One region of the Mesorhizobium sp. NZP2077 genome, then DNA from elsewhere that is predicted to be linked to it. Evidence: predicted binding sites of a transcription regulator. Region 1 holds the regulator's gene; the other holds the start of a gene.

Region 1 (10,384 bases):
TCGCGAACAACCGAGGACTGACAGACCATGAGTGGAATTCCTGATCTCGCTGGAATCGAAGCGATGGATGCCAAGGATCCGCTGCGCCTCATGCGCGATCGTTTCATTCTGCCGGAGGGGGTGATCTATCTCGACGGCAATTCACTCGGGGCGGCGTCGCACGCCGTTTTCGGCGAGCTGCAGCAGGCGGCAACCCAGGAATGGGCCCAGGATCTCATCCGAGCCTGGAATACAGCCGGATGGTTCGAGATGCCGATAGAACTCGGCGACCACCTTGGGCGTCTGATAGGAGCCGCGGCTGGCCAGACCGTCGTCTGCGATACGACGTCGATCAATATCTACAAGGTGTTGCACGCGGCGCTGGAGATGCGGCCCGGTCGGTCGGTGATCGTCGCCGAGGGTGACAGTTTTCCCACCGACCTGTACATCGCCGAAGGGGTGGCCTCTACCCGCGATGGCGCCCTGCTGCGCCTCACGGGCGTCGACGCTCCAACCATCGAAGAGCTGATCGACGAAAGCGTTGCGGTGGTGCTGGTCAATCACGTCAACTATAAATCGGGTGAACTGCGCGACATGGCGGCGCTGACGCGCAAGGCTCATGCGGCCGGAACGCTAATCATCTGGGACCTATGCCACACAGCAGGCGCTCTGCCAGTCGAGCTCGACCATGCAAATGCCGATTTCGCCATCGGCTGCACCTACAAATACCTTAACGGCGGTCCGGGCTCACCGGCCTTCATCTATGCCGCGCAGCGTCACCACGGCGATATCCGCCAACCGCTCAGCGGCTGGTGGGGGCATGCACGGCCCTTTGCCTTCGAACGGGGTTATGTTGCCGGCACCGGCATCCGCCGCTTTTTGTGCGGCACGCAGCCGGTCCTGTCTATGCGGGCGCTTAAAGGTGCGCTTGCCATCTGGAGCGACGTCGACATGGCGGCATTGCGAAAGAAGAGCGTCGCGTTGACCGAACTGTTCATCCAACTCGTCGAAGCCAAGTGCGGCGCCTATGGTCTGACATTGGAAAGCACCCGCGATGCGACCAAGCGCGGCAGCCAAGTGTCGTTCCTTCACGATCATGGCTATCAGGTGATGCGGGCGCTGATCGAGCGCGGGGTGATCGGTGACTTTCGCGCGCCGTCTACCATCCGTTTCGGCTTCACGCCGCTCTATGTCGGCTACAAGGACGTATGGCAGGCAGTTGAGGTGCTGGAAGACATTCTGCGCACGGACGCGTGGAAGGATCAGCGTTTCGCTGTGAAGGAAGCCGTTACCTGACGCAGCCATACAACGGCAATGGGGGGACCGAAAGTTGGCATTTTGGTTTCGTTTCGTTCACCCCGACAGACGACTGGCAATGCGGCGAATGTACCCCGGCGAGGTGCGTCTGCGACCAATTCCAACCACTTGCCGAAGAATGAGCCAGCACCATTAACCATAACAATTTCAACGCGCACCGGGGCGCGTTAGCGGCAGGCAGGCGTCGAACACGGCCCGCTGCCAGCGCCAAATAACTTCAGCCGCCTTAACAAATTCACTAAACTTTAAACGGTTGCGGAACACAACTGGAACAGATAGTGTTTGTTCTGGGTTTGTTTTTCGATTCTGGTTCAGACCTTTTGTTCAAGCCTTGGGGGCTGCCATGCTGACGCGCAAGCAACATGAACTCTTGATGTTCATTCATGAACGGCTGAAGGAAAGCGGCATTCCGCCCTCCTTCGACGAGATGAAGGAAGCGCTCGATCTCGCCTCCAAGTCAGGAATCCATCGCCTGATCACGGCGCTGGAGGAACGCGGTTTCATCCGCCGGCTGCCCAACCGGGCTCGGGCATTGGAGGTGCTGCGGCTACCCGATTCGATCGCGCCCGGCCTCAACGCGGCAAAGAAATTCTCGCCAAGCGTCATCCAGGGCAGTCTTGGTCAGGGCGGCCTTGGCCGCCAACTCAAGCCTGCAACGCCGTCGCGTTTGCCCGCGGCCGGCAATGACGACGACGCGGTTTCCGCGGTGTCGATCCCGGTGATGGGGCGTATCGCCGCCGGTGTGCCGATCGATGCCATCCAGCATCAGACGCATTCGATCTCGGTGCCGCCGGACATGATCATGGGCGGCGAGCATTATGCGCTGGAGGTCAAGGGCGACTCGATGATCGAGGCCGGCATCTTCGATGGCGACACCGTCATCATCCGCAATGCCGATACCGCCCAGCCCGGCGAGATCATCGTGGCGCTGGTGGATGAAGAGGAAGCGACGCTGAAGCGGTTTCGCCGCAAGGGCGCCTCGATCGCGCTTGAAGCCGCCAATCCGGCCTACGAGACGCGCATCTTCGGGCCGGACAGGGTCAAGGTGCAAGGCAAGCTCGTCGGGCTGATCCGGCGCTACTGAGCAGGAGCGGCAGGCTTTTCGGGTTTGCGCCAGGGCGCCAGCCCCCTCGCCTCGCGTGAATATTTGCGCTGCGCATGCCAGGGCCGATACGGCCCGTCCACCGCGAAGCTGATAATTGGAGGACCTGTCGCTGATTGGCGGTCGAAGAAGACGGCAGCACTGCCCTTGCGGGCGAGCTGCCGTTTGGTGACGACGAGAACCAGCGAGTTGTGGCAGGAATCATATCCCGTCGCGTCATTGACGACGATCAGGTCTGCGAAACCGCAGGCCTTCCAGGTGTCCTTGCGGTCTTCGACATGCGCGATGATCGCGCCGGACGGGTGCCGGGCGAGACAAACGCCGTCCGTGCAATAGAATGGCGCTCCCGGTGGCAGATTGACGGCATCGGCAATGTCGAATAGCCCATCCGCCTTGCTGAACATCTCCGGCACGACGATGGTTTCGGATGTCAGCGCGCGTTTCCAATTGTCGACGGTGAACTCGTTCGGGCGAGCCCGGCTGACCGCGAGTTCGCCGCCGCCGATCGGCAGGGCGACCAGCCGCGCGTCCTCAGAGATCAGCACATCCGGTGTGCGCGTATCCGACACCGTCAGCAGACCGGCAAGCGCGAATGGCAGTGCTGCGAGCCGCAGCCATGTCGTCGCCATCGTCGCGATGACCAGGGCGACGGTCACCAGCAGGACGGATTGCTGCGAAATGAGCCCGACCGCGTCGACCGGCGAGCGTTCCGATATCCACGCCGAGATGGCGATCATTGCCGTCAGGCCCTTGCCCATCAGGTAGAGGGCTGGCGCATCCAATCCGAACGGCATCAGCAACGCGCTGGCAACGGCCAGGAACATCACCGCTGACACGATCGGCATGACGGCCAGATTGGCGAACAGGCTGAGCGGCGACACCCGCTGGAAATGCCAGATGGCAAATAGCGCCGTGGCGCTGCCGGCGATGATCGAAGTCATGGCCAAGCCACCCGTCGCCAGCAGGAATCGTCGCGTGAGAACGCTTGGCAGGGACCGCTTTGGCGGTGGCGGTCTTGCCTTTCCCGCACGGTGATCCGCCCAGCCGGCGTAGGCGCCGACCAGTGCGGCCGTTGCGGCAAACGACATCTGGAAGCTCGGGCCGACCACCTCATGCGGCGAAACCACGATGACGGCGATCGCCGAGATCGCCAGATTGCGCATGGTCAGCGCCGCGCGATCGAACAGGACGGCAATCAGCATCACCGCCAGCATGATGAAGCTGCGCTCGGCGGCAACGACGACGCCGGAAATGACGAGATAGGCGGCGATCGAGACAAGTGCCGCGGCAGCCGCGTATTTCTTCACCGGCCGCCGCGCGGAAAAATCCGGAAACAGCGCGAAGGCGCCGCGCAGCAGACCCATGATGGTGCCGGCGACCAGCGCCATATGCAGCCCGGAAATCGAGATGATGTGATAGATGCCGGTGCGCCGCATCGCTTCGTTGATTTCGTCGGGGATGCCCGCTCGGACACCAACAATGAGCGCTGCCGCGATCTCACCTTCAGCACCGCCGACCGTGGCCCTGATGTGGTCGGCGATGGCTTCACGGGCATTTTCTATCCCGGAGGAAAGGCGGGCCGACAGCGGCATCTCACCGTCATCAGCGGAGACGACTGTTGGATTGCCGAGGAAGAACCCGCTGCCGCCGATGCCGGCGAAATAGCTGTCGAAGGAGAAATCATAGCTGTCCGGCCGCACCGGGCCAGTCGGCGGCAACAGTTTGGCGTAGCCGGTGACCAGGGAGCCGGCAGTCATTTCCGCCGGGATGCTTCGCGCCGAAAGCCGGACCCTTTCCGGCGCATAGCGCAGTTTCGGGCGAGCGGTCGAGGTCACGTCGATGGTCAGACGGATGCGGCCAGTCTCCATCTGCTCCAGTGAGACGACGCGGCCGGTCAGTTGCGTCGAGATTTCCGAGCCCAGCATCTGCGTGCCTACTCGCCATGTCTCGACCTTGGCGGCGAGCAGGCCAAGCGCGCACAACAATGCCGCCATGAAGCCCAGATGGGTTTTCGGCCAGGAGCGCGAAACAAGCGCGCAGTTCGCCACCAGCACGACGACCGCGACAGGCTTTGCGAAATCAGGCTCCACTGCCAGCGAATAATAGCCGATCGCCCCGGCGGCCAGACACACCGGCACCAGCAAGAAGGCGATGCCCCGGTCAAGCTCCAGCTCCGCCGCGATGGCCACGCTGTGGCGCAGACGAGGCAGTGAAATCCGGCCCAGTTGCCGGCGCACACGCACAATCCTGCCTGTTTCGATGGGCGGAGTTGGCGCTGGAACATTCGCCGGCAAAGCTGGCTTACTGGAGCCCGGCACAAGTGGCGACGGCGGCGGTGGGGTCGCCAGAGGCGTCGCAAACAGGGATCGTTCGCTGACGCCGGCAACAGCGTCCTCGCCCTGATCCAAGCCCCGGCCTCGTCTAGCCATCGGGTCTGCCCCTTGCACCCCTGACGCCCTATGCTACATGAACGCGCAACGCGCGAAAGTCCGCGCAGCCGCACCCCGCTTCAGATGGTTTCCGAGAGTTCCATGTCCGACAAGGTCGTCACCCGTTTTGCTCCCTCGCCCACCGGCTATCTGCACATCGGCGGCGCGCGCACGGCGCTGTTCAACTGGCTGTACGCCAAGCACACCGGCGGCACGATGGTGCTGCGCATCGAGGATACCGACCGCGAACGCTTCAACGAGGCGGCTACCCAGGCCATTCTGGACGGGCTGACCTGGCTTGGGCTCACCTGGGACGGGGAGGCCATATCGCAGTTCGAGCGCGCCCCGCGCCACCGCGAGGTCGCCGAGGAACTCGTGCGCCTGGGCAAGGCCTACTACAGCTACGAGACGCCTGCCGAGTTGGAGGCCATACGCGAGGCGGCCCGAGCCAAGGGTCTGCCGCCGCGTTACAACGGCCAGTGGCGCGATCGCGATCCATCCGAGGCACCGCCCGGCGTCAAGGGCGCCATCCGCGTCAAGGCGCCCACCGAAGGCGAAACGGTCGTGCACGATCGCGTCCAGGGCGAGGTACGCTTCCCCAACAAGGATCTCGACGATTTCATCATCCTGCGTTCGGACGGCAACCCGACCTACATGCATGCCGTCGTCGTCGACGACCACGACATGGGTGTCACCCACATCATCCGCGGCGACGACCACCTGACCAACGCCGCCCGCCAGACCGTGATCTACAACGCCATGGGCTGGGATGTGCCGTCGATGTCGCACATCCCGCTGATCCATGGCGCCGACGGTGCCAAGCTGTCGAAGCGCCATGGCGCGCTCGGCGTCGAGGCCTATCGCGCCATGGGCTACCTGCCGGAGGCATTGCTCAACTATCTGGCGCGCCTCGGCTGGAGCCATGGCGATGACGAGATAATGTCGATCAAGGACATGATCTCCTGGTTCGACATCGGCGACGTCAACAAGGGCGCGGCCCGCTTCGACTTCGCCAAGCTGGAGGCGATCAACGGCGCGCATATGCGCCGCATGGCCGATGCCGAACTGTTCGACATCTTCATCGCCACCTTGCCCTACCTCAAGGGTGGCCCGGCGATCGCCGCGCGCCTCGACGACAGGAGCAAGGCGCAGTTGCTGGCAGCCCTTCCGGGCCTGAAGGAGCGCGCCAAGACGCTGGTCGAGCTTGTCGACGGCGCCGCTTTCCTGTTTGCCACGCGCCCTCTCCCGATCGACGACAAGGCGGCACTCCTGCTCAATGACGATGCCCGCAAGATCCTGCGTGGCGCTCACCAAGCTTTGAACGCGCTTGCAAATGGCTGGACGGCTGCCGCGGCAGAAGCCGCGATCCGCGACTATGCGCTGGCGGGAGGCCACAAGCTTGGCGCAGTGGCCCAGCCGTTGCGGGCCGCGCTGACCGGCAAAAGCACCTCGCCGGGCGTATTCGACGTGCTTGCCGTGCTTGGGCGCGAGGAAAGCCTGGCGCGCATAGCGGATCAAATCGATTAGGAGCAAACTGGCCCAAGAAGATTGGCATTGAAAGGCGCGTTTCGCAGTGCAACATTAGGCTCTGGCCCAATCTGGCACGCACCTCCTAAAATGCGGTGGCGAATGCGCGCATTGCGGTGATTTCGACGTGTCGCTCTGCAGAATTTGCCTTTGCCGGCATGAGGAAACAAGAAGGAGTTTGCAATGACCGAAGCTGCGAAGAAACTGGATGTGGGCGGCGCGAACCAAGAGGCTATCGCAACGCTTGAATTCGCCGGCAAGACCCATGAATTCAAGGTGCGAAGCGGCTCCGTTGGACCCGACGTCATCGACATCGCCTCGCTCTACAGCACGACCGGCGCCTTCACCTACGATCCCGGCTTCACCTCGACCGCAAGCTGCGAGTCCGAAATCACCTTCATCGACGGCGATGCCGGTATTCTTCTCCACCGCGGCTATCCGATCGACCAGCTGGCCGAACATGGCGACTTCCTGGAAGTCTGCTATCTCCTGCTCTATGGCGAACTGCCGACCAAGGCGCAGAAGGACGACTTCGACTATCGCGTGACGCGCCACACAATGGTGCACGAGCAGATGTCGCGGTTCTTCACCGGCTTCCGCCGCGATGCGCACCCGATGGCGGTGATGTGCGGCGTGGTCGGCGCGCTATCGGCCTTCTATCACGACTCCACCGACATTTCCGATCCTTACCAGCGCATGGTTGCTTCCATGCGGCTGATCGCCAAGATGCCGACGATCGCGGCCATGGCCTACAAGTACCACATCGGCCAGCCCTTCATTTACCCCAAGAACGATCTCGGTTTCGCGGCAAACTTCCTGCATATGTGCTTTGCCGTGCCGTGCGAGGAGTACAAGATCAACCCGGTGCTGGCGCGCGCCATGGAGCGCATCTTCATCCTGCATGCCGATCACGAGCAGAACGCCTCGACCTCAACGGTTCGTCTCGCCGGCTCCTCGGGCGCCAACCCGTTCGCCTGCATCGCCGCCGGCATCGCTTGCCTGTGGGGCCCGGCCCATGGCGGCGCCAATGAAGCCGCGCTCAACATGCTGGGCGAGATCGGCCATGTCGATCACATCCCGGAGTTCATCGCCCGCGCCAAGGATAAGAACGATCCGTTCCGGCTGATGGGCTTTGGCCACCGCGTCTATAAGAACTACGATCCGCGTGCGAAAATCATGCAGAAGACGGCGCACGAGGTGCTGGGCGAGCTCGGCATCAAGGACGATCCGTTGCTCGACATCGCGATGGAGCTGGAAAAGATCGCGCTGACCGATCCCTATTTCATCGAGAAGAAGCTCTATCCGAATGTCGACTTCTACTCCGGCATCACGCTGAAGGCGTTGGGCTTCCCCACCACCATGTTCACCGTGCTGTTCGCGGTCGCCCGCACCGTCGGCTGGATCGCGCAGTGGAAGGAGATGATCGAGGATCCGCGCCAGAAGATCGGCCGCCCGCGCCAGCTCTACACCGGTGCTCCCGAGCGTGACTACGTGCCGATCGCCAAGCGCTGATCAAAGCTGTCATGACCTAAAAAAGGCGCCTTTCAGGGCGCCTTTTTTATATGTCGAAGCACAATGCCCGCCGCGATCTCGCCCGACGGTTTGTCCGTCGCCATGCGCCGCGCGATCTCGGCAAACCCGTCTTTCTGCCAGGCGCGCATGCCGGTGTCGGCGAACAGCGCTTCCAACTGGCGCGCCAGATTGTTCGGCTTGACGTACTCGTTGTAGAACTCCGGGATCAAAGCGCGATCCGAGATCAGGTTGGGCAGCAGCGCCGACCAGACGGAAACGAAATATGGCGCAACGGCACGTGCGATGGGATCGAGCCTGTAGCACGAGACCATCGGCACGCCGGCCAACGCCAGTTCCAGCGACACGGTTCCCGACGCGATCAGCGCGGCATCGGCCTTGCCGAAAGCCTGCCATTTGCGTTGGGGATCAACGATAATCTCGGGTTTTTCATCCCAACGGTTGACCGAGGATTTGACGAGGTCGGCGACATGCGGAACCGTCGGCAGCAACAGCCGCAGACGATGCCCGCGCGCGCGCAGCATCGACACGGTCTCTCCGAACGTATCGACGAGCCGCCGCACCTCGCTGCGCCGCGAGCCGGGCAGGACAAGCAATGTCTTGATGCGGTCCTGGGCAAGATCGCGCGGCAGATCCTGCGCCTTCCCGGCAGCAAGCACACCCGCATCATGCGTCAGGCGATGCCCGACATAGGTGCCGGGCGGGCCGCCCAGCCGCTCGAGTTCCTTCACCTCGAACGGCAGGATGCAAAGGAGATGGTCGACATAGGGCTTCATCGCCAGCGCCCTGCCCGGCCGCCAGGCCCAGACGCTGGGGCAGACATAGTGGATGATCGGTATCGACGGATTGGCCGCACGCACCTTCTTGGCGACGCGCAAGGAGAAGTCCGGGCTGTCGATGGTGACCAGGCAATCCGGCTTTTCCTCAGCGATGGTTTTGGCCAGCTGGCCGATCCGCCTGAAAAGGCGCGGCAGATCGCGCAGGACGGCGCTGAAACCCATCAGCGCGATCTCGCCGGCATCAAAGGGCGACACCAGGCCCAATTCCCCAAGATGCCGGCCGCCGAGGCCGACGAGCCGCACCTCGCGGCCGGTTGCCTGGCGGAGTGAACGCACGATGTCGGCGCCAAGCAGATCGCCTGATTCTTCACCGGCAACGATCGCGATTTTCAGCGCTTTGTCAGCCATACGCAGGCTCCGCCGCGGCCAGGCCGACGATGAACAGACCAAGCTCATTGGCGCGCGCCAGGGTTGTTGGACCTTCAAGGATCAGCGAGCGTCCCGCTTCGACGGCAATGCCGGCGAGCCCGGCCGCATGCGCCGATTCCACCGTCTGCGGTCCTATGGACGGAAGGTCCGCGCGCAGTTCCTGACCGGGCTTGGCGCATTTGACCAGCACGCCGCGGGTCTTGCCTGCGATACGGCCGTGGCCTCGCAACAGTTTTGCGCGGTCGAGCAATCCTGCAGTCCCCTCGATGCCTTCCAGCGCGATGACGCGGCCGCCCACCGCTATAGCTGCCTGGCCGATATCCAGCGCCCCGATGGCCTTCGCCGCAGCGAGTCCGGCTTCGATGTCGCGCCGATCCGAATCCCTAGGCGCTGCTTTCGTCAACACGCCTTCGGCAGCAGCAAGGGTCGGAACGATTTCGTGGGCCCCTACGACCTTTATTCCACGCGCCTCCAAGGCTCGCGCTACGACCTTGAGCAGGCCGTCATCGCCGCGTGCGAGTGCCATGACGACAACCGGTATGACCGCGAGCAGGCTCAAACAGGGGCGAAGACGCGTCAGCCTTGGCCGGCGCTTGATTTCGCCGGCGAGCACCAGATGGGTAACCCGGTGGCGTTTGAGGAGGGGAACAAGCGAGCCGATTGCCTCCAAGGCAAGGGTCTCATGCTCATACAGGCACAATTCCGGCAGACGGTCGGCTTCGCCTTCCATGAGGATGATGAAGGGCGCATAACCCTGCCCGGCCGAGCCGGCCGCGACTTCGACCGGAAGACTGCCGCCGCCGGCGATGATGCCGACCCTGGCATCAGGCGGGAGATCAAGACCAGCAGAAGCTGTCTCAGTCTTCATCATCGGTATCATCGCCATCGCCGCCCTTGAGCGATGGCACTGCATAGTGTCGCTTGCCGCGACTGCTGATGAAATCGATGATCTTCATGGCGGTCGGCGAAGAGGCGAACTCGGCCTTGGCGAATTCGATGTTCTCGCCAACGGTGCGGGAACGGTCGAAAATCGTCCTGTAAGCTTTGCGCAAGAGATAGATTTCGGAACGCGGCAGACCGGCGCGCTTGAGGCCGATGATGTTCAAGCCGCGCAAGCTGGCGCGGTTGCCGACGGCGATGGCGTAGGGAATGACATCACCAACAAAAGCCGAGCACCCGCCGAGAAAGGCGTTGTCGCCGACACGCACGAATTGATGCACGGCGCTGAGGCCGCCGATATAGACATTGTCGCCGATCTCGCAGTGCCCGCCCAGCGTCGCGCCATTGGCGAA
Region 2 (7,000 bases), 100 kb from region 1:
CCAGCTTTCCGACGTGGCGATGCGGATGTTGACGACCGGCTCGCCCGAGTTCAGGCGACGGATTTCAGGGTCCGCGCCGAGATTGCCGACCAGAATGACCTTGTTGACGCTACCCGCCATGATTTTTCTCCGCGCTCATCCGAAAACAAAATTTTGTCGCAGCACCTTACAGGCTACCGACGTCAGCCGCTTGCCAAGGCTGGCTTTTCCCACAACGTTTTTGTTCCCTTTTCGTTCCTATATGCACTGCCGCTGATTGTCAAGGAATGGCAGCAATGCCCGTGACCATCATATGGGTTTCAAAACAGCGCTTGCCAAATCGATAAGTATCAACTTATGCTTTTGCCATGATCGAAGCCGAGATTTTCCGCGCCCTGGCCGACCCGACGCGCCGCGCCGTCTTCGAGCGTCTCGCCGCAGCTGAGATGAGCGTGTCGGAATTGCGCAACGGCCTGACGGTTTCGCAGCCGGCGGTGTCGCAGCACCTGGCGGTGCTGCGTGGCGCCGGCCTGGTGGTCGAGCGGCGGGCCGGCCGCAACGCCTACTATCGCGCCGACCCGCAAGGGCTTGCCCCCTTGCTCTCCTGGATCGAACGCTACCGGACCTTCTGGCCGGAGCGCATCGAAAGGCTGAAGACGGTTTTGAAGGACATGGATCAATGAAGGATTTGGGATCAGCGAAGGACGCGGGATCAATGAACGCTAAAGAACAAAGCGAAATTGCCGCCGATGCGCTCGAGTTCGAATACGATCTCGCCGAGCCGCCCGAGAAAGTGTGGCGGGCGCTGACCGTGCCGGAACTGCTCGCGGCCTGGATGATGCCGAACGACATCAAACCACAGACCGGCAGCAATTTTACCTTTGCCGGCCCGGACACGGCGATCGAATGCGAAATCCTCGAAGCCGAGGCGGAGCACCTGCTGCGCTATTCCTGGCGCGAGCAGCCACGCGATGCCACGCGGCAGGATCCGCTCGACAGTATCGTCACCTTCACACTCGCCCGCACCGTTTCCGGCGGCACGCATTTGCGCATTGTCCATGACGGCTTTGCCCGCAAGGCGATGCCTGCTGTCGCCATGGCGGGCGCCGGCTGCCGGCTTCCGCTCGGCTTGCGCGGAGCCGGAACGCCTATCGCCGCCAACACGCCGCACCTTCTGCTGCGCGCGGCATAAATACGGAAATCGGAGACGAAAAATGAGCGGTATTGCCAGTCTGGTGCCGATGGTGATCGAGCAATCGAGCCGCGGCGAACGTGCCTTCGACATTTTCTCGCGGTTGTTGCGCGAGCGCATCGTCTTCATCAACGGCGAGATCAACGACGATGTCTCAGCACTTGTCTGCGCGCAGCTTTTGTCGCTCGAGTCCGACAATCCCGACAAGGAAATCTCGCTCTACATCAACTCGCCGGGCGGCGTGGTGACCAGCGGCTTCGCCATATACGACACGATGCAATATATCAGCTGCCCGGTATCGACCGTGTGCATGGGCTTTGCCGCCTCGATGGGGTCGTTCCTGCTGATGGCCGGCACGGCGGGGCGCCGCATTGCGCTGCCGAACGCCACCATCCTGCTGCACCAGCCGCTCGGCGGCTTCCAGGGCCAGGCCTCGGACATCCAGCGTCATGCCGAGCGCATCGGCAAGACCAAACGGCATATGGCCGAACTCTATGCCCAGCATTGCGGCCGCAGCTATGAAGAGGTCGAACGCACGCTCGACCGCGACCATTTCATGACGGCGCGGGAGGCGCAGGCATGGGGCATTGTCGACCACGTCTTCGATACGCGCAAGAAGGCGGCATGAAAGCCAGGGCCGGATCGGGCACCTGCCCGCTGTCGAAGATTTGACGATACCGGTCTGGCCGCATCGGCGGCACGTCCCTATAATCCCGGGATGACCGACACTCATTCGCCCAGAACATCGCATCGCATCATCGCCGCCGCCGCGCTTACTTTTGCCAGCCTTTTGAGCAGCACGGCACTTGCCGACGACAGTTCAGCGCAGCCGCAGAAAGGCGCCCTGCCCGGCGTGACCGGCGACTACCGCATCGCCAAGCCCGCCCCCGTGCCAGAGCCCGACGACGCACTTCCCAGCAACGGCAACGGCACGTTCAAGATCGGCGATACCGATGTCAGGATTTCCGGCAGCATAAGGGTCGATGTCGCCACGGGCGGATTCAAGCCACGGAAATAAGTTGCCGCCGCCGCGGACAACTCAGCCATCCCCACAAGAACAGCCCCGCCGTGCCTTTGGGCAAACGGACGGGGCTTTTCTGGATCTCAAATCCAGTTTTTGCCGGGAGTGTACTGCCGGCGTTTGATTTCGGATGCTTCGCGGCGTCAGCCGACGATCCGACTAGCAGTCTCTGATTTTTGGGGGATACGGCAAGTCACGGTTTGTCGGGTGGCGCAAACGCTAAACCCTGGCACTTATGCCTGCCGCAGCTCCAACGAGATGTGGAGCCCTTGGGGACTATCCGGTGGCGTCATGCTCCGCTCCTGTGTCCGTTGCGACATTGTCGTCGCGAAGCGCAAATCGCTAATGCCTGCGGCGTCTCGCAGGCCGCCTTGGGGCGGCGAGGCCATCGAAAGACGGCCGGCTTCACTTGACCGTTAGAGACTGCTCCTGTGAGCCGGCCACGTCAACCATCAATAGCCGGTTACCGAAAATTGTGATCGCCGGGAGGTTACGTTCAGGTCAGTTTTTGCACTGCTTTGTCAGGAGCGTGTTCGGCCTTTGTTCTTTTCGCTTGCCCCTTCGCGCGAAAGGCGGTTAAACGACTTCTGTCGGGAATTGTGGCCTCGACGTGGCGGCAAAAACACCTACATAGGGGATGGCCGGGAAAATCCCGCCAATCCCACGAATTCCAGATCTGAGGCGGCGACCGGCGATGGCCGACCATAAATTCCTTTCCATTCGCGGGGCGCGCGAACACAATCTGAAGAACGTCGATCTCGACCTGCCGCGTGACAGCCTGATCGTCATGACCGGCCTGTCGGGCTCCGGCAAATCGTCGCTCGCCTTCGACACCATCTACGCCGAGGGCCAGCGCCGCTATGTCGAGAGCCTGTCGGCCTATGCCCGGCAATTCCTCGAAATGATGCAGAAGCCCGACGTCGACCAGATCGACGGGCTGTCGCCTGCCATCTCCATCGAGCAGAAGACCACGTCGAAGAACCCGCGCTCGACGGTCGGCACCGTCACCGAGATCTACGACTATATGCGCCTGCTGTTCGCGCGTGTTGGCATCCCCTATTCGCCGGCCACCGGCCTGCCGATCGAGAGCCAGACGGTCAGCCAGATGGTCGACCGCGTGCTGGCGGTCGAGGAAGGCACCCGCCTGTTCCTGCTCGCGCCGATCGTGCGCGGCCGCAAGGGCGAATACCGCAAGGAGCTGCTGGAACTGCAGAAGAAGGGTTTTCAGCGCGTCAAGGTCGACGGCGTCTTCTATGAGATCGCAGACGTTCCGGCGCTCGATAAAAAATACAAGCACGATATCGACGTCGTCGTCGACCGCATCGTCGTGCGCGGCGATCTGGCCACGCGTCTTGCCGACTCTATCGAAACTGCGCTGAAGCTCGCCGAGGGGCTAGCGGTGGCCGAGTTTGCCGACAAGCCGCTCGATTCCAGCCAGACCGGCGAGGATTCGGTCAACAAGTCGAAGAACGAGACGCATGAGCGCATCCTGTTCTCCGAAAAATTCGCCTGTCCGGTCTCCGGCTTCACCATTCCCGAAATCGAGCCGCGGCTGTTCTCGTTCAACAACCCGTTCGGCGCTTGCCCGACCTGCGACGGTCTCGGCAGTCAGCGCGCCATCGACCCCAATCTCGTCGTGCCCGACGAGAACGTGTCGCTGCGCGACGGCGCCGTCAGCCCATGGGCGAAATCGACCTCGCCCTATTACGTGCAGACGCTCGAGGCATTGGGCAAGGCTTACAACTTCAAGCTCGGCGACAAGTTCAAGGATCTGAGCACGGAAGCCCAGGACGCGATCCTGCGCGGCACTGGCGAGCGCGAAGTCACCTTCCAGTATGATGACGGGCTGCGCTCCTACAAGACGACCAAGACCTTCGAAGGCGTCATTCCCAATCTCGAGCGGCGCTGGAAAGAGACCGAATCCGCCTGGATGCGCGAGGAGATCGAGCGCTTCATGTCGGCGACGCCTTGCCCGGTCTGCAAGGGCTACCGGCTGAAGCCTGAAGCGTTGGCGGTGAAGATTGCCGGCAAGCATATCGGCGAAGTCACCGAGCTTTCGATCCGCAAGGCCGACCAGTGGTTCACGGACCTGCCGCCACATCTCAACGACCAGCAGAACGAGATCGCGGTGCGCGTGCTCAAGGAAATCCGCGAGCGCCTGCGCTTCCTCAACGATGTCGGGCTCGACTATCTGACCCTGTCGCGCAATTCCGGCACGCTGTCGGGCGGCGAAAGCCAGCGCATCCGGCTAGCCTCGCAGATCGGTTCGGGCCTGACCGGCGTGCTTTATGTGCTGGACGAGCCGTCGATCGGTCTGCATCAGCGCGACAATGCGCGTCTGCTCGACACGCTGAAGCACCTGCGCGACATCGGCAACACGGTGATCGTCGTCGAACACGATGAGGACGCCATCCTGCACGCCGACTATGTCGTCGACATGGGTCCGGCCGCAGGCATCCATGGCGGCGAGATCATCGCCCAGGGTACGCCGCAGCAAGTGATGGCCAATCCCAATTCGATCACCGGCAAGTATCTGTCGGGCGCGCTCGAAGTGGCAACGCCCGGCGTGCGGCGGGAGGCGAAAAAGAACCGGCGCCTGAAGATCGTCGGCGCGCGCGGCAACAATCTGAAGAACGTCACCGCCGAAATTCCGCTCGGCACCTTCACCGCCGTCACCGGTGTGTCGGGCGGCGGCAAGTCGACCTTCCTGATCGAGACGCTGTTCAAGGCGGCCTCGCGTCGCATTATGGGGTCGCGCGAGCATCCCGCCGAGCATGACCGCATCGAAGGCCTGGAATTCCTCGACAAGGTCATCGACATCGACCAGTCGCCGATCGGCCGTACGCCACGGTCGAACCCTGCCACCTATACCGGCGCCTTCACGCCGATCCGCGACTGGTTCGCCGGCCTGCCGGAAGCCAAGGCGCGCGGCTACCAGCCGGGCCGCTTCTCCTTCAACGTCAAGGGCGGCCGCTGCGAGGCCTGCCAGGGCGACGGCGTCATCAAGATCGAGATGCACTTCCTGCCCGACGTCTACGTCACCTGCGACGTCTGCCACGGCAAGCGCTACAACAGAGAGACGCTCGACGTGCAGTTCAAGGGCAAGTCGATCGCCGACGTGCTCGACATGACGGTCGAGGAAGGCGTCGACTTCTTCGCCGCCGTGCCCGGTGTGCGCGACAAGCTCGACACGCTGAAGCAGGTTGGCCTCGGCTACATCCATATCGGCCAGCAGGCGACGACGCTTTCGGGCGGCGAGGCGCAGCGCATCAAGCTGGCCAAGGAATTGTCGCGCAAGGCGACCGGCAAGACGCTCTACATCCTCGACGAGCCGACCACCGGCCTGCATTTCCACGACGTCGCCAAACTATTGGAAGTGCTGCACGAACTGGTCGACCAGGGCAACACGGTGGTGGTTATCGAGCACAATCTCGAAGTGATCAAGACCGCCGACTGGGTTCTCGACCTCGGCCCCGAAGGGGGTGACGGCGGCGGCGAGCTGGTCGCCCAGGGCACGCCGGAAGCGATCGTGCGCGAGAAGCGCAGCTACACTGGCCAGTTCCTCAAGGAATTGCTGGAGCGGCGCCCCGGAGGCAAACGCGAAGCGGCGGAGTGATGGCCGAACCGGTTCGCGCCTGGGGAGACTTTGAAATGACCATCCAAAGAGCGGTTGCCGGCGATCTGCAAACCGTTGTCTCGCTGACTGCGGCAGCCTATGCGCCTTACACTGCTTTGTTGGACGCGCCGCCGATCCCGGTGACTGAGGACTACGCGCCTCGCATCGCGCGCGGCGAGGTCTGGCTGCTGGAGAGCGGCGATAAACTGGCTGGAGCGCTTACGTTGGAGCGGCACGAGGATTACGCGATGATCTTCTCCGTCGCGGTGTCGCCCGCCTTCCAGGGCAAGGGTTTTGGCACAAAGCTGCTCAATCACGCGGATCAGCAGACTCGGCTGTGGGGCCTGTCGGAGATTCGGCTCTGCACCAATGCGAAGATGGAACGGAACATCGCGCTCTATCTTGCTTACGGCTATCGCGAAACGGGTCGCCGGCCCAATCCCTACCGGCCAGGATGGGTGCTCGTCGACATGGCGAAGGCGATGTGAATGCTGGCCGGAAGCGCTATCGAAAATAAACTGACCTTGGCTGGCGTGGTCCGCTCGTCGCATGCTTATGGCGCCGACTATTTGTCCGAGTTCCAGCGCATCCTGCTGCAACATGTGAAGCCTGACACGCGCGCCTATCTGGAGTGGGGCACGGGCCACACGACGCTGGCTATCCTTGAGATGAGGGACCGACTGGCCATCGACAATCTCTTTTCGATCGAGGACAGCCAGCCGTTCCTCGATCAACTTCTGCCGCAGCTGCCGCAGTGGAGCGGTTTCCATCCGATCTGCCTGGACCTGCGGGGTCCGATGTTTGGCGACCGCGATCCGGAGCTCAACTATTCCACCTGGCCGCTGAGCCTGAAGCGCAAATTCGATTTTATCTTCATCGACGGCCGGCGCCGCATGGAATGCGCGTTCATGGCGACGCTGCTTTGTCATGCCGAGACGATCGTGATGCTGCACGACTATCGCCGCGCACGCTATCAGCCGATCAAGGCTCTGTACGACATCGTCGAGGACGGAAATCAGTTTCGCGTCATGCGGCTGCGGAAGGACCTTTACCCCTCCGGGACGCCGACAATCTTTCCCCCGGATCGGTCACCACCCACTTGACCGAAATTGCCGGTCGCGGATCGTTTTTTACCAACGCAAGCCCCTCATGACAAAACACTTTGGAGGAGAAGTCCATGAGCAAATCGGGA

The links. The regulator LexA, encoded in region 1, represses DNA repair genes until DNA is damaged. The targets are predictions, from matches to a motif close to TGTTCNNNNTGTGTTCNG.
Region 2: uvrA (excinuclease ABC subunit UvrA) is a predicted target of LexA. The motif match lies at 2,723-2,740, and genes of this name have one in related genera.

The regions. Positions count from the first base shown of each region.
Region 1 is NZ_CP051293.1:4,279,034-4,289,417, reverse strand. Features, by position in the region: gene kynU (kynureninase) at 28-1,275, shown strand; gene lexA (transcriptional repressor LexA) at 1,640-2,380, shown strand; gene HGP13_RS21265 (ComEC/Rec2 family competence protein) at 2,374-4,827, opposite strand; gene gltX (glutamate--tRNA ligase) at 4,930-6,354, shown strand; gene gltA (citrate synthase) at 6,538-7,866, shown strand; gene lpxB (lipid-A-disaccharide synthase) at 7,899-9,071, opposite strand; gene HGP13_RS21245 (LpxI family protein) at 9,064-9,963, opposite strand; gene lpxA (acyl-ACP--UDP-N-acetylglucosamine O-acyltransferase) at 9,950-10,384, opposite strand, start outside.
Region 2 is NZ_CP051293.1:4,178,271-4,185,270, reverse strand. Features, by position in the region: gene HGP13_RS20755 (single-stranded DNA-binding protein) at 1-120, opposite strand, end outside; gene HGP13_RS20750 (metalloregulator ArsR/SmtB family transcription factor) at 348-662, shown strand; gene HGP13_RS20745 (SRPBCC domain-containing protein) at 695-1,171, shown strand; gene HGP13_RS20740 (ATP-dependent Clp protease proteolytic subunit) at 1,194-1,799, shown strand; gene HGP13_RS20735 (hypothetical protein) at 1,890-2,189, shown strand; gene uvrA (excinuclease ABC subunit UvrA) at 2,887-5,808, shown strand; gene HGP13_RS20725 (GNAT family N-acetyltransferase) at 5,844-6,296, shown strand; gene HGP13_RS20720 (hypothetical protein) at 6,297-6,911, shown strand; gene HGP13_RS20715 (DUF72 domain-containing protein) at 6,986-7,000, shown strand, end outside.